Regions from separate parts of the Arthrobacter sp. KNU40 genome, predicted to be linked through region 4. Evidence: riboswitches for the same ligand, from Rfam matches in the RefSeq annotation. Region 4 holds a riboswitch; each other region holds the start of a gene.
The links. A riboswitch is a leader RNA that binds a small molecule or an ion and turns the genes downstream of it on or off. The one in region 4 is predicted to bind S-adenosylmethionine.
Positions count from the first base shown of each region.

Region 1: it holds a riboswitch for S-adenosylmethionine, as region 4 does, so the genes downstream of both, ACSKT0_RS04345 (hypothetical protein) here and metX (homoserine O-acetyltransferase MetX) in region 4, are expected to answer to the same signal.
Region 2: it holds a riboswitch for S-adenosylmethionine, as region 4 does, so the genes downstream of both, ACSKT0_RS16850 (aminotransferase class V-fold PLP-dependent enzyme) here and metX (homoserine O-acetyltransferase MetX) in region 4, are expected to answer to the same signal.
Region 3: it holds a riboswitch for S-adenosylmethionine, as region 4 does, so the genes downstream of both, ACSKT0_RS22120 (DUF1737 domain-containing protein) here and metX (homoserine O-acetyltransferase MetX) in region 4, are expected to answer to the same signal.

Region 1 covers NZ_CP195850.1:909,562-913,418, reverse strand. The annotation lists gene ACSKT0_RS04355 (helix-turn-helix domain-containing protein) at 1-375, opposite strand, end outside; gene ACSKT0_RS04350 (sodium:solute symporter) at 678-2,210, shown strand; SAM riboswitch class IV at 2,345-2,464, shown strand; gene ACSKT0_RS04345 (hypothetical protein) at 2,479-2,793, shown strand; gene ACSKT0_RS04340 (hypothetical protein) at 2,834-3,022, opposite strand; gene ACSKT0_RS04335 (VIT1/CCC1 transporter family protein) at 3,288-3,857, shown strand, end outside.
Region 2 covers NZ_CP195850.1:3,621,869-3,625,725, reverse strand. The annotation lists gene ACSKT0_RS16855 (class I SAM-dependent methyltransferase) at 1-365, opposite strand, end outside; gene ACSKT0_RS16850 (aminotransferase class V-fold PLP-dependent enzyme) at 416-1,840, opposite strand; SAM riboswitch class IV at 1,876-1,988, opposite strand; gene hisN (histidinol-phosphatase) at 2,150-2,962, opposite strand; gene rsgA (ribosome small subunit-dependent GTPase A) at 3,022-3,857, opposite strand, start outside.
Region 3 covers NZ_CP195850.1:4,751,000-4,754,856, reverse strand. The annotation lists gene ACSKT0_RS22130 (O-succinylhomoserine sulfhydrylase) at 1-869, opposite strand, end outside; gene ACSKT0_RS22125 (rhodanese-like domain-containing protein) at 870-1,280, opposite strand; gene ACSKT0_RS22120 (DUF1737 domain-containing protein) at 1,277-1,534, opposite strand; SAM riboswitch class IV at 1,545-1,657, opposite strand; gene ACSKT0_RS22115 (hypothetical protein) at 1,728-2,087, opposite strand; gene ACSKT0_RS22110 (Lrp/AsnC family transcriptional regulator) at 2,143-2,574, shown strand; gene ACSKT0_RS22105 (ornithine cyclodeaminase) at 2,732-3,763, shown strand.
Region 4 covers NZ_CP195850.1:1,372,205-1,376,061, forward strand. The annotation lists gene ACSKT0_RS06435 (VOC family protein) at 1-117, opposite strand, end outside; gene ACSKT0_RS06440 (bifunctional o-acetylhomoserine/o-acetylserine sulfhydrylase) at 364-1,680, shown strand; SAM riboswitch class IV at 1,841-1,956, shown strand; gene metX (homoserine O-acetyltransferase MetX) at 1,970-3,091, shown strand; gene ACSKT0_RS06450 (hypothetical protein) at 3,093-3,485, opposite strand; gene ACSKT0_RS06455 (SGNH/GDSL hydrolase family protein) at 3,553-3,857, opposite strand, start outside.

The DNA.
Region 1 (3,857 bases), 460 kb from region 4:
GGCTTCTCCGCGGCCGCGTGGCTCGATGGAGGCCTGCAGGATCTGCAACCTCCGTTCCGATCGGGCAGTCAGGAGCCGCTCCACGATTCCCTGGCCACCGAGCGAAATCCTCGGCCCGTCGTCGCGCCGGGTCAGGTGTGTCTCCGGTGCGGCGAAAAGGTCTCCGATGGACACTGAGAGAACTTGGCAAAGCGTCACAAGGGAAGCGACCGACGGCGATGTCAGGTCACGCTCCACACGGCTCAGGAACCCTTTGGTGAGGCCAGTGGCGTCGGCAACCTGCTCGATGGTGAGCCGCTGCGATTGGCGGGCGGCGCGGATTCTGGAACCGATGGCAACGGGGACATTGCTCGGTTCAACGGGGAGAGCCTTCATTCACGAACCTTTCAGGCCGTTTATGCGGCCCTGTCATTGCAGCAATAGTAGCCGGATCGCCCGCGTGGCAGGGCCTTTGGCTAGCCGGAGGGCCGCCGATGAGTCCGCTGTGCAAGACAGCGTCTTGACTGTTACTCGCATCACTACGTATCCTCATAGGCAACAAGTGTTGTTTGTGAGGCATACATCACAGACTACTCTCCCCAATCACCAGCGCAGAGACCTTCCGCAACCCCGCGCGAACCCAGCGGACCGGCGTCGGAATCCCCCAGAGCTCTGCGCATCACTTTCAGGAGCCAACCGTGGACTCTTCGTTCATCAATATTGCGATCGTGGTGGTGTATTTGCTTGCCATGCTGGCCTTCGGCTGGTGGGGCAAGTCGCGCACCAAGAACAACAGCGACTTCCTGGTGGCAGGACGCCGCCTCGGTCCGATGCTCTACACCGGCACCATGGCCGCCGTCGTCCTCGGCGGCGCATCGACGGTTGGCGGCGTCGGTCTCGGCTACAAGTTCGGTGTCTCCGGCATGTGGCTGGTGGTCGCGATCGGTTCGGGCGTGCTCCTCCTGAGCCTGCTTTTCGCCGGCACCATCCAGCGACTGAAGATCTACACGGTCTCCCAGATGCTGAGCCTGCGCTACGGCCAGCGAGCCACGCAGACCTCCGGCATCGTCATGCTGGCCTACACACTCATGCTGTGCGCCACGTCCACTGGTGCCTACGCCACCATCTTCGTTGTCCTCTTCGGCTGGGAGCGCTGGCTTGCCATCGCCGTCGGCGGCGCAATCGTCCTCGTCTACTCCACCATCGGCGGCATGTGGTCCATCACCCTCGCCGACCAGGTGCAGTTCATCATCAAGACGGTAGGCATCTTCTTCCTCATGCTCCCGTTCGTCCTCAACGCCGCCGGCGGCTTCGACGGCATCCGTGCCCGCGTTGACGCCAGCTTCTTCCAGTTGGACGGCATCGGAGCGCAGACCATCATCACGTACTTCGTGGTCTACACCCTGGGCCTCCTGATCGGCCAGGACATCTGGCAGCGCGTCTTCACCGCCAAGACCCCCAAGGTGGCCCGTTGGGGCGGCGCCACTGCCGGCATCTACTGCGTCCTGTACGGCGTCGCCGGAGCTTTGATCGGCCTTGCCGCCCGCGTGGCCCTGCCCAATATCGACGTCAAGGCCCTCGGCAAAGACGTTGTCTACGCCGAGGTAGCCACCCACATCCTGCCGATCGGCATCGGCGGCCTCGTCATGGCCGCGGCAGTCGCGGCCATGATGTCCACCGCTTCCGGGGCCCTCATCGCCGCAGCCACCGTTGCCCGCGCCGACGTAGTCCCGTTCGTGGCCAGCTGGTTCGGCAAGACAATCAACACCGACGACACCGAAAACCCCGAGCACGACGTCAAGGCCAACCGGTACTGGGTCCTTGGCCTGGGCATCGTTGCCGTGCTGATCTCGATGGCGGCGCAAGACGTCGTGGTAGCCCTGACCATCGCCTACGACATCCTCGTGGGTGGACTCCTGGTTGCCATCCTGGGCGGGCTGGTCTGGAAGCGCGGCACCGGTATTGCCGCGGCCTGGTCCATGGCGGTCGGGTCCGTACTGACGCTGGGCCTGCTGATCGCCTACGCCACGGGAATCATCCCCAGCGAAGACGGCGTCTACGCCAACGATCCCATCTACTGGGGCCTCGGCGCCTCGCTCGTGGTCTACGTTGTGGTCTCCCTGCTGACCCCGCCAACCGAACCCGCGGTCCGCGAAGCTTGGGACCGCCGCGTTGCCGGAGCAGCCGTGGAGGAGCTCCCCTTGGAAGCCCACCCGGTGGCCAGCCACTAAGCTTCACAGAATCAAGTACGACGGCGGCGCCGCACCTTCTCCTCGAGGGTGCGGCGCCGCTGCCTTTTGGAACCATTTCTACCGAGCCTTAATACCGGGCCGCGATTGTACCGTTCCATGTACAGTAGGAAGAGCTTCAAGAGATGTGGTGCCAAGCTCCGACTTGCCACACGCCAACCCCATGTTCGCGGGTGGTTCGGATGAAGAAGCGGCCCGGCTCGGACCAGAGACAACCGAACGGGCAAGAGCAACTCCACAGGAGAAGGCCATGCCTTTCGAAAACGGCGCCACCGCCGACCGCACCACCCAGTCCGGCACCCTGTTGTTGCCCCGCCCCCGGCGGGTGGACGAGTTCGTCCGGGTGATTCCCGGCGTCGACCTGTCCCAAGGCTCCATCACGTTCGTGGTGGACGGGAACTTGGAACGCTATTGGCATCATGAGCCGCGGCTCATCACCGAAGCGCTCTCAAAGGCGGTCCAGCCCGCCCGCTGGTTCCCGGCGACACGGAAACTCACCCTTACGGTGGCGGCAACCGGGCACCGGGCAGGCGTGCAGAGGCACTTCATCCTGAGCGCGTTTTAGCCGCCCGGGTTTAGCACCTCGGGTTCAGCGGAGCCCGGGGCTACTCGATCTCTTCAGCCTCACGGTGTTCGTCGGCATCGAGGGCAACCGGCCGCTCGTCGTCGTCAAGAACCTCGGATTGGTCGTCCCAGTCCTCGTCCACCGCCAGGTCCTCGTTGTAGTCATAGGCGGGATCGGCCTCGACCGTGGGACGGTCGGGGTGGCGGGCGTGGGTCTCGGTGCTGTCCATGGTGCAACCTCCGTTCGACGTGCCGCTGAGCCCATCGCACAGGCATAGGAGGCAGCCGTCCAGCGCTACCCCGCCAATTCGTGGACCCTGTCCATCCATCCCAGCACTGCCCCCTGCCGTGGTCAAGGCTTCCCGGGAGCCTCCCGTTTTTGAGGGGGACCTAAATTCTCCAGTGAGGATTACCGGCCGAAAAACCGCGGAAATTGGCGATAGAGTGGAGCCGCAATGAGGCGATGAAGCCCGCCCCAGCAACCCAGGAGTCCCGGTGCAACCGCACACAAAACCCTCGCATCCAGACAACTCGCATCCAGATAATCCGCAGGACTCAAGCAGTCCATCGCAGGACGTAGCAGCCCCCAAGGCTCCCCCGTCGTCGTCGGACATCAAGCGCTGGCGGCAGTACTTGGCGGATGAGCGAGCCGAGGCCGCCGTTTACCGCCAACTGGCGCAGCGCCGCGACGGCGAGGAACGCGAAATCCTTTTGGCCCTCGCAGAGGCTGAAGGCCGCCATGAGGCACACTGGCTCAAGCTCCTCGGCGAACATGCCGGTATGCCGAAGGCGGCCTCGGTCCGAAGCCAAATGCTCGGCTTCCTGGCCCGGAACTTCGGATCGGTGTTCGTGCTGGCCCTCGCCCAACGGGCTGAAGGCCGCTCGCCTTACGCGAAGGATCCGGCAGCGACCCGCGCCATGGCGGCCGACGAACAGATCCACGAAGAAGTAGTCCGCGGCCTGGCGACGCGCGGCCGCAACAGGTTGTCCGGCACGTTCCGCGCGGCCGTATTCGGCGCCAACGACGGCCTTGTCAGCAACCTTTCACTCGTAATGGGCATGGCG
Region 2 (3,857 bases), 2.2 Mb from region 4:
GCCTGGGCAACGCTGACGACGTCGAATGCTGAGTCCGCCAGTCCAGTTGCCTCGGCAGTGCCCTCCAGGGTGATCACTTGTGGATACGTTTTGCGGAGCTGGGTGAGCATGTCCATCGAGGGGTCCACTGCGGACACCGCGAGCCCGCGCTCGACGAAGAGCGCGGTGAACTTTCCGGTGCCGGCGCCGATGTCTGCCGCGTCCCGGGCGCCTTCCGGCAGCAGCCAGTCGGCCGAATCCGCAGGGTAGCCGGGCCGGACACGATCATAGTGTTCTCCGCCGTCCTGGAAACTCCGGCCGAGTTCAAGGCGCCGTTCCTCATAGAGCTTGGGGCCGGCTGATGTGCCTTTGGGTCGCGGGGCCACGCAGGAACTCCTTCGTAGGACAGGAAAAATACCCTACGAATCTACCGCAATCAGTCAGTGCTGCAGGGAGCGGCTCCCGCGGTCCCGGGAGTGTTGGGAGCCCACTCCGGGTAGCTGCGGTGGTCGTTCGCCGGCACCCAGCGGCCGGCATCCACTACGTAGTCCCAGCCGAGGCCGTTGCTCTTGAGCGCGTGGATGCCCGCAATGAGCCGGGTGGCGTCTTCCAAGCGCGAGCCCACGCCGAAACTGGCTCGAAGTGATCCGGAGGGCAGGCCGAGGCGCTTGAGCAGCGGGTGGGCGCAAAAGCGTCCGTCGCGCAGGCCAATGCCGTGCTCGGCCGCAAGATAGGCAGCCACAAGTCCGGCGTCGTAGCCCTGGAGCGAGAAGTTCACGACGCCGATGGTGTCCTGGGGATCCGTGTCGCTGAAGATCTGGTGCACGGTCACGCCGTCGATTTGCTTGAGGCCCTCGACCAGATGCGAGCGGATGGCTGCCTCGTGGGCGTGCCATTCATCGTGGTCGAGGCTGGCGATGACCTGTGTGGCCCGGGCGAGTGTGGCCGCGCCGAGTACGTTCGGCGAGCCGCCTTCGTGCCTGGCCGGTCCTGTGGCCCAGCTGACGGAATCGAGGCGCGCTTCTCGGACGGCGCCGCCTCCGGCCAGGTGCGGTGTACCGGCGTCGAGCCAGTCGGGACGGCCCACCAGGACACCTGCGCCGAACGGCGCATAAAGCTTATGCCCCGAGAAAACCAAGTAGTCGACATCCGCGGCGGCGATGTCGATTCTGCGGTGCGGGGCGAGTTGCGCCGCGTCCACCACAATCCGCGCCCCGAATTCGTGGGCCAAGGCAGCGAGTTCCTTGATGGGCAGGATTTCGCCGGTCACGTTTGACGCGCCGGTGACAGCCAGGAGGCTGACGCCGCCGTGGGAGAGCGCTGTGCGGACGTTGGCGACGGTCTCGGACAACGTTCCCGCGGCAACGATGCTGCGGTGGGGGACACTTTGCCACGGGAGGAGATTGGCGTGGTGCTCGATGTCCAGGTAAAGGACTTCGCCAATGTGTCGACCGTCCTCAACTGGCAGGCAGCCGGCCAGTAGATTGAGGGAATCAGTGGTGTTGCGCGTGAAAATGACCGAATCGTCCGGCCGGCCGCCAACGAAGTCACGGACGATGTTGCGGGCGTTTTCATAGACCGAGGTGCTGATTTGGGAGGCATAGCCTGCGCCGCGGTGGACGCTCGCGTAGTACGGCAGGATCTCGTTGAGGTACGCGGAAACCACCGTCAGGGCAGGTGCGGAAGCGCCGTAGTCAAGATTGGCGTAGCGGATGTGGCCGCCCTGGATCAAGGGTGCCTGCAACTCCGCGCCGGTGACCGCAGCGAGTGGGCGCGATGCCCGGGGGAGGGTTTCACCGCGGTGCTGTGCAGATTCGTTGTTCAGCGAAAGAGCCTGGGAAGTAAATGTGGCTGTGCTCATGGGACCTCACTCAAGAGGGACCCCTGCGTGCAGGGGGTCCGCGCTTGCCGCATCCGTTCCGGACCGGCCGGGTCGTCACCCGGGGCACCCCGCCGCGATGGAGGGTTGCCGGCCAGCAAACCGGGGTTTCGCGCTGGCACTCGTGACCTGTAAAGAGCGTAGGACACCGGCAAGGCTCATTCCAATGTGACCGGCGATTGTTAAGCGGATTATTACACCGCCGGAAAAATGTGCCTCCTGCCGAAGAAAAAGCGGCGGACGCCCCCAAAAGTGGGCGTCCGCCGTCGTTTATTCAGTGGAGAGAGTGGACTAGAGGAGGTCGTCGAGCTCGGGGTTGAGCCTCTTGAGGACCTCGGAGTGCAGGATCGAGTTAGTGGCCACGGCGTTTCCGCCGAAGGGACCATCCGCACCGTCCAGGGACGTGAAGCGCCCGCCGGCTTCCGTCACGATCGGCACCAAAGCCGCCATGTCGTAGACCTGGAGTTCCGGCTCGGCAGCGATGTCCACGGCGCCCTCGGCCACGAGGCAGTAGGACCAGAAATCGCCATACGCACGGCTGCGCCAGACATCGTTCTCGAGGCCCAGGAAGTTGTCCAGCTTATCGTGCTGCTTCCACTCGGAAAGCTCGGAGTAGGAAAGCGAGGCGTCTTCGAGCCGCGACACGTTGGAAACCTTCAACCGGGTGGCTGCGGCCAGCGACCGGCCCATGTAGGCGCCCGAGCCCTTGGCCGCCCACCAACGCTTGCCGAGCGCCGGAGCGCTCACGAGCCCCACTACTACCTCGCCCTCGTCCACGAGGGCGATCAGCGTAGCCCAGACGGGTACGCCACGCACGAAGTTCTTGGTCCCGTCAATGGGGTCGATGATCCAACGCCTCGAGCCGTGGCCCGTGCTGCCGAATTCTTCCCCGAGGACGGCGTCGCGGGGGCGGGAACGGGAGAGCTGCCCACGGATTGCTTCCTCTGCTGCTTTGTCGGCATCGGTGACGGGGCTCAGGTCGGGTTTGGTCTCGACCTGGAGGTCCAGTGCCTTGAACCGCTCCATTGTCAGGGAATCGACGGAGTCGGCCAGGACGTGTGCCAGCCGCAGGTCGTCGTTGTAGCTCGAATCGGGTTGGGTCATGGTTCCAAACTACCGTCTGTTCGCCGGTGAGCCGGGGAGGTAGGACGGCAGGCGCGCAGTTAGTTGACCGTACCCAATTCCTTGGTCTCCTGGGCTTCCATGCGCGGGTCCGCGCCGAGGAGCCGGCGCAACGACGCCAAGCGGGCCGGACCTGCCTCGCCGGCGTGGCCGTCGGCGACCCAGGAATCCAGTCCGCATCGAACCGCGGAGGCATCGTGCTTGCAGCCTCGCTCGCACATCTCCGTTCCGGGTTCCAGATCCGGGAAGGCATGCAGGATGCGGTCCGGGTTCACGTGGGCGAGGCCGAAGGAGCGGATGCCGGGCGTATCGATGATCCAGCTGCCCCCGGGGGCATCGCTGAGCTTCAGTGCGAGGGCAGAGGACGAAGTGTGCCGTCCCCGACCCGTCACGGCGTTGACCCCGCCCGTGGCGCGCTCGGCGCCGGTGAGGGCATTCACCATCGTGGACTTCCCGACGCCGGAATGGCCCAGGAGCACAGTGACCTTGCCGTCGAGGTAGTCCCGCAATTGGCCGACGGCGTCGCCATCAAGGCGGGCGGAGAGGCCGTCGTCTGAACGGGCATCGATGCCGGAGGCGCCGGCGTCGGCCGTGCGGCTGATGATGATGGGGAAACCAAGGCTCACATAGTTGGCGAGCAATTCCGTCGGATCCTTGACGTCCGCTTTGGTGACGAGCAGCAACGGCTCGATTCCGGCGTCGTACGCTGCCACCAAGGCGCGGTCGATGAATCCGGTGCGCGGCTCCGGATTGGCGGCCGCAACCACCACCACGAGCTGATCGGCGTTGGCGACGACGGCCCGTTCGATCGGATCCGTGTCGTCGGCGCTTCGTCGCAGGAGGGTCTTTCGCTCCTGGACGCGCACGAGGCGAGCGA
Region 3 (3,857 bases), 1.8 Mb from region 4:
TTGACCCAGCTGATGGCCGGCTGATCCTCAAGCCATTCGGCGATCCGCAACGCAGACGCCGAGGAGTGGTTGACGCGCAGCGCCATCGTCTCCAGGCCCTTGGTCAGGACCCAGGCGTTGAACGCGGAAAGCGATGGCCCGGTGTGCCGCATGAGCTGCTTGACGGGACCGTCGATGAATTCCTTGGTACCCAGGATCGCTCCGCCAAGGACCCGGCCCTGGCCGTCGATGTGCTTGGTGCCCGAGTAGACAATCACGTCCGCGCCGAGATCGCCGCAGCGCTGCAGCAGGGGGGTGGCAAAGACGTTGTCGACGACGACGGTAGCGCCCGCCGCGTGGGCCAGCTCGCTCACCGCCGCGATGTCCACGATTTCCTGCATGGGGTTCGACGGCGACTCGAAGAACACTGCCGTTGTCGGCTCGGACAACGCGGCACGCCACTGGTCCAGGTCCGGGCCGTCCACGAAGACGGTCTCGACGCCCCAGCGGGGCAGGATCTCGTTGAGGATCACGAAGCAGGAACCGAAGAGCGAGCGGGCGGCAACCACGCGGTCGCCCGCAGCCAGCAACGCACCGAGGGCGGTGAAGACAGCGGACATGCCCGACGCCGTCGCGAAGCACGCTTCGGTGCCTTCGAGAAGGCGGAGTCGCTCCTGGAAAGTGGCCACGGAGGGGTTGCCGTAACGGGAGTAGACGAAGCGCTCGTCCTCACCGGTGAATGCGCGCTCTGCGGCTGCGGCGGACTCGTAGACGAAGCCGGAGTTCAGGAAGACGGCCTCGGACGTTTCTTGGAAGTTGGTGCGGTCAAGACCGCCGCGGACGGCCTGGGTATCAGGGCTCCAGCCGGCGGCGTCAGGATTGAAAGTCACTTAGATGTTCCCCAGGTTCGTCGGAAGTCCACGGTTTTTCCAGCCGTTCACGGTTCGCTCGCCGTAGCGGTCCGGTTCGCCCTCGAAACCCTCCAGGACGTTGTAGGCGGTGTAGCCGGCCTGTGTTGCGGCGATCGCGGCGGCGATGGAGCGCTGTCCGGAGCGGCAAAGGAAGACCAGTTCGGTGCCATCCGCTTCCGGAGCCTGCTGCGTCAGCTCTTCGATGAAACGGGTGTTGGGGATGCCGCCGGCCAGGTTCCACTGGATGAACAAGGGATCGTTTTCCGTGGCCTTTGTGTCAGGGATCCCGATGTGTGCCCACTCGCCTTCGGTGCGGACGTCCACCAGGATGGCGCCTTGTTCCAGCTTGGCCCAGGCATCGTGCGGGCTGAGGTCGCCTGCGTAGCTCATGCGTGGCCCTCGCCGTCGAACTCTTCATCAAGCTGGTCTACCGCGTTGGCAACTGCTGCATCTGCGCTCGCGATCGCGGCGGGTAGGACGATGGCCTGGGCCACAATCACGTCCGTGCCATTGAAGGTCGCGGCCGGGCTGCCGTGCAACACGTATCCCTCCGCGAGGGCGGTGGAGATCCGCTCGCAGAAATCCTTCGTGTCAGGGCCCGTGATGAGACGGTACGAGAGTTTTTCTTCGGTGGGTTCAGGCATTGGTGCTCCTCAGTCACGCTTGCAGTTCGAAAGTGTCGATACGCCGAGTAGTCACCTGAGGCACCCCGCCGGAGAGAGGGTTGCCGACCAGCAAGTCAGGGCTTCGCGCTGGTGCTCATTACTCAAGAAGAAAATAACATCCACGACGGCGGCCTGCATCACTGGCCGTCGTCATGTTCCGTAACCGGGGGTCTTAGGCGTCGGTTTCATTCGGCAGCGGTTCAAGGCTTGCCTGGATCCGGGGTGGAATGGCGTCAAACCGCGACGCTACTCCCGTAGGGGAGTGATGGAAAGTGGAACCTTGGTGCTTCCGGATTTCCAGCAACTCGTGCACGGATATCCCGGTGGCCGTGGCGAGCGCGTGCAGCGAGAGGCTGTTGTGATGAGCCAAGGCAAAAACCACACCCGACAGGGCTTCGAAACCTTCTGTCTCGTAGATTTCCTTCACCAAGTTGGACATGCCGTTTGCATCATCGATTGATCCCGCTGACGCACCAGTCGCCATGGCCGTCAGCGACCATGCAGCAGAGTCGGGGCTGATGTAGATGCTCATGTCGATACCCTACGGACTCAGGCCCGCTTGGGGAATGGGCGATACGTTTATCTTTATGGCAGCACTCACCGACCTTGACCGTCAGCTCCTCTCCGCCCTCCGGGAGGACGGCAGGGCGTCCGTGGCGAGCCTCGCGCGTAAGCTGGGCGTGGCCAGGGCCACTGTGAATAGCAGGCTCGAGCGTCTTGTCTCCTCGGGAACCATCGTCGGTTTCACTGCGAGGGTGCGCGACGAGGTCGATCCACTTGCCATTCGCGCCATTGCGCTCATTGCCGTGGAAGGAAGATCGGCTGACAAAGTCATTCGCCAACTCAGGGGACTGCCGGAGATTTGGGCACTGCACACCACAAATGGCGGTTGGGATCTCGTGGCCGAGCTGCGCACGGAAAGCCTCAGCGACTTTGACCAGGTGTTGGGCAGGATCCGCGGCATCGAGGGGATCGTCAATAGCGAGACGAGCCTGTTGCTCAGTTCCGTCCTCCGGTAGTCGTCAGCGAGACGACGACTCGTCTAAGCATTTTGCAAAGGATCAATCGCCATTTTGTACATTTTTTCAATGAAAAGTACGTACTTTGGCAATTGTGGATGCATATCGCCGCTCCGTAGCCTCGTAGCAACAATGTTTATGAGGGAAAGGAGCGCACATGACGCGCTTTGTCGATGTCCGCAATATGGTTCGTTGGACGGCCGGGCGGGGCCCGGAAACCATCATCTCGGAGATGATTCAGTACCTGGAGGACGACTTTCGGAGGTGGGAATCTTTCGACAAGACTCCGCGGGTGGCAAGTCACACGCCATTTGGGGTCATCGAACTGATGCCCACCAGCGACCAGGAAACATACGGCTTCAAGTATGTAAATGGACACCCTTCGAATCCCGCGCGCGGCTTCCAGACCGTGACGGCTTTCGGTGTCCTGTCCGACGTCCATAACGGCTACCCGACGTTCCTTGCAGAGATGACAGTGCTGACGGCGCTTCGGACGGCGGCCACGTCCGGGATGGTCGCGAAGAAGCTCGCGCGCCCGGATGCCCGGATCATGGCGATGATCGGGACCGGAACCCAATCGGAGTTTCAGGCCCTTGCCTTCCGGGCGGCCCTGGGTATTAACAGTGTCAGGATCTGGGACACGGATCCGGCTGCGATGGAGAAATTCGTCCGGAACATGGCTCCCCTCGGCCTCGACATCACCATCGCAGACTCGGCAGCCCAAGCAGTGGAGGGTGCCGATGTCATCACCACCTGCACGGCGGACAAGGCGAATGCCACCATCCTGACGGCTGCCCAGGTCTCGCCCGGCGTTCACATCAACGCGATCGGAGGCGATTGCCCAGGGAAGACCGAGCTCGACGCCGCCATCCTGGGCCTCGGCGACGTTTTTGTGGAATACGATCCCCAGACGCGGATTGAAGGCGAGATCCAACAAATGTCCGCCGAATTTCCCGTCACGGAATTCTGGCAGGTCCTGTGCGGGAACGCGCCGGGCCGCACCGCCACGGACCAGATCACGATTTTCGATTCTGTGGGCTTCGCGATCGAGGACTTTTCGGCATTGCGGTATCTCCGCGCCGCCGTTGAGGGTTCGGAATTCTTCGATGAGATCGACCTCGTCGCGAACCCCGATGACCCCAAGGACCTCTTCGGCCTGGTGCGGGCGCTTTCTCCGATCGGCTCCTGAGAAGCCCAACTGACTCGCATTTGTTGTCGTTTAGGGGCCGCTAAACGACAACAAATGCGAGTTAGTTGGGGAAGTCTGGTGCGCCGGCCCCAGA
Region 4 (3,857 bases):
GAAGCGCGGATGCACTCCGCCCCGGACTGCGTCCACTCCCAATGCTGCGGAAATTCGCTCGGTGGTGGCCAAGAGGCCATCTCGTTCACAAGCGTAAGAGACGTGATCCATGCGCATGGCTTCATCTTGGCACTTTGTGATGGAGCTCTCAGCTAAGTCAAGCCTAACCAAGGTGGGATGTATCGAAAAGGCAGCTCAGAGTCACTTCAGGACGCGCCGGGACCGAAAACTACTGTGTTCGTCACAAACCTTCCGGAGCCCGCAATACCGTCCATAGACTGGCGCCAACCGAACGCCGGCAGGCTGAATACTTCAGCCCGGCAGGCTGAAACACGGCAAGAGCCCAGACAACCAGGAGTCCGCATGTCGCAAGGATGGTCATTCGAAACGCGCCAGATCCACGCCGGCCAGGAGCCGGACGCCGCCACCGGCGCCCGGGCACTTCCCATCTACCAGACCACTTCGTTCGTCTTTCCCAGCGCGGAAAGCGCGGCCAACCGCTTTGCGCTCGCCGAGCTGGCACCCATCTACACCCGGATCGGCAACCCCACGCAGGATGCGGTGGAACAGCGCATAGCGAGCCTGGAGGGTGGACTCGCGGCACTCCTGCTGAGCTCCGGCCAGGCCGCGGAAACGTTCGCCATCCTCAACGTCGCCGAGGCTGGCGACCACCTGGTCGCCAGCCCGAGCCTCTACGGCGGCACATACAACCTGCTGGCGCACACGCTGAAGAAATTCGGAATCTCGGTCACCTTCGTCGAGGACCCGGACAACCTCGAACACTGGCGTGACGCCGTGCAGCCAAACACCAAGCTGTTCTTCGCCGAAGTCGTCTCCAACCCGCGCCAGGACGTTTTGGACATCGAGGGCGTCTCCCGCATCGCGCACGAAGCCGGAGTCCCGCTCGTCGTCGACAACACCCTCGCCACGCCCTACCTGATCCGGCCCATCGAGTGGGGCGCGGACATCGTGGTGCATTCGGCCACCAAGTACCTGGGCGGGCACGGATCCGCCATTGCCGGAGTCATCGTGGACTCCGGCAACTTCGATTTCGGCAAGGACCCCGAGCGGTTCCCCAACTTCAACACTCCGGACCCCAGCTATAACGGCCTGGTCTATGCCCGGGACCTCGGCAAGGACGGTGCCCTCGGCGCGAACCTCTCCTACATCCTCAAGGCCCGGGTCCAGCTCCTGCGCGACCTTGGCTCGGCAGTTTCACCGTTCAACGCTTTCCTGATCTCCCAGGGAATCGAAACCCTCAGCCTGCGGGTGGAACGCCACGTGGAGAACGCCACGAAAGTGGCGCAATGGCTCGAAGGGCGCGACGACGTCGAATCGGTCGCGTACGCGGGGCTGCCTTCCAGTCCGTGGTTCGAGCGCGGGCGGAAGTACGGACCCCGCGGCACCGGCGCGGTGGTGTCCTTCACCATCCGCGGCGGGATCGACGCCGGCAAACGCTTCGTGGACGCCCTGGAACTGCATTCGCACGTGGCAAACATCGGGGACGTCCGTTCCTTGGTTATCCACCCCGCGTCCACGACACACAGCCAGCTGACCCCCGAACGGCAGGCCGTGGCCGGAGTGACCCCGGGCCTGGTGCGGCTGTCCGTCGGGATCGAGCACATCGACGACATCCTCGCGGACCTCGAGTCAGGATTCCGGGCGGCGAAGGGCAGCTAGTGCCGCTCCGGATGGCGCAGGAGGCCGGCGGGCGACGCAACATGAATCTTCGCCAGCCGGCCTCCTTGGTCCCTGCTTCGTGAACAAAACACGGTCAAGTGTCACAAAGGTGTCATAATCTTCGTCAGAAGGGGTCCGGTTTTCCTAGACTCTTCCTATAGGTCATGAGTGCCAGCGACAGCCCCGGCTTGCTGGCCGGCAACCCTCCATTCGCGGCGGGGTGCCCCGGGTGAAGACCTGGCCCTTCGCTGTGTTGGCGGCGGGCAAGCGCGATGTGAGGTGTCAACGAATGACAATTGCTGCAACAGCCATACCCCTTTCCGGTACCCAGGACGGAACACTCAAATATGTTTCCGTGGGCGGACTCGAACTGGAGGCCGGAGGTTTCCTGCCGGAGGTCCTCCTTGCGTACGAAACATGGGGGCGGCTCAATGCCGACGCTTCGAACGCCGTCCTGGTGGAACACGCCCTGACGGGCAGCACCCATGTGGCCCGTGGCGAGAGCGACGAAGAAGGCTGGTGGGAGCAACTCGTTGGTCCGGGCGCCACCATCGACACGGACCGCTACTTCGTGGTCTCCGTCAACATCGTGGGAGGCTGCTACGGCAGCACCGGGCCGTCGTCGAGCGCTCCTGACGGCAAACCGTGGGGTTCCCGCTTCCCTCTGGTGACGCTGAGGGACAGCACCGTAGCCGAAGCCCGGCTCGCCGACGCTCTAGGGATCCGCAGCTGGCACACCGTCGTGGGCGGGTCCATGGGCGGTGCCCGTGCACTCGAATGGGCTGTCGGCTATCCGGGCCGGGTCGAGCGATGCGCCGTGATTTCGATCGGGGCGTACAGCACTGCCGAGCAGATCGCGTTCGCGCAGGCCCAGACGCTCGCCATCCGGCAGGACGCCGACTTCAACGGCGGTGACTACTATGGCCAGGCCGCGCCCGAGGCGGGGTTGGCCCTTGCCCGGCGGATCGCCCACATCACCTACCGTTCGGCGGATGAACTGGACTTCCGCTTCGGCAGGAACGCCCAAGGCGGCGAGGCACCCCTCCAGGCTGCCGCGCTGGGGGACCGCGGCCGCTACCAGGTGGAGAGCTACCTCGACCACCAGGGACGCAAGCTGGTCCAGCGCTTCGACGCCAACAGCTACATCGCCATCACCGAGGCCCTCATGAGCCACGACATCACCCGCGGCCGCGGCTCATTGGAGGAGGCGCTGTCCGTGGCAACGGCGAAGTTCTTCGTTGCGTCGGTGGACTCGGACCGGCTCTACTTCCCGGAACAATCCCACGAGCTGGCCAAGGCCTTGCCCGGAGAGGTCCCGGTTCACGTAATCCAGGCGCCGATCGGGCACGACGGTTTCCTCACCGAGATCGGCCAGCTCGGCCCCCAGTTGCGCGAAGCCTTCTTCGGCTGAATCAGCCGTTCATGATCTCCTGGCGGAGCTTCATGTAATCCTCCATGGCGATTTTCCCGTCGCTGTACTCCTGGTCCAGTTCGGCCAGTTTCCGTGCCCGGTAGCCTTGGGGCGCGCTGTTCGGCTGGGGCGCGCTGTTCGTTTGCGGAGCAGCCGACGACGGCGGAGCGGCCTGCGGTACGGGCGTCGCCACCGGGGGTTGCGGCTCAGCCGGGAAAATTACCGGGGGTTGCTCCGGGTATCCGACGGGGTTGGTCTGCGGAGGATAGGGCTGACCGGGGTAATTCTGCGGAGGGAAGTCCCGGAGCCTGCGTTGGCGCGAGCGGTTGTACATGCGGATCCCCATCGGAATCAGCCAAGAGCAGACGATGATCCAGAAGATCAAATTGTTCACGGTACAGGCCTCCTAGGTCTTTCACCAGCTTAGCCCCGCCCCCCGTGACCCGCCCTGTGGTTCCCGCTCAACTCCGGGGCAGGAAGGTGTCGGCAGGACCGAAGACGGGTCCCGGCGTCGGGCGTTTCGGCAGGATGCCGTCACCGGAGGACCGGTGCCGGATCCTGCGGATGACCCAGGGGACAAAATACTCCCGTGCCCATACGAGGTCGCCCGAGCGGGCTTCGCGCCAACTGCGCTGGGGGAGCGGCTTGGGGAACAGTGGTTCGAGGCTATGCGGCACATTGAGTGAGTCGAGGACCATCGCGGCGATCGTGTGGTGGCCGAGCGGGGAGAAATGCAGGCGGTCTTCGTCCCACATCTGGGAGTTGG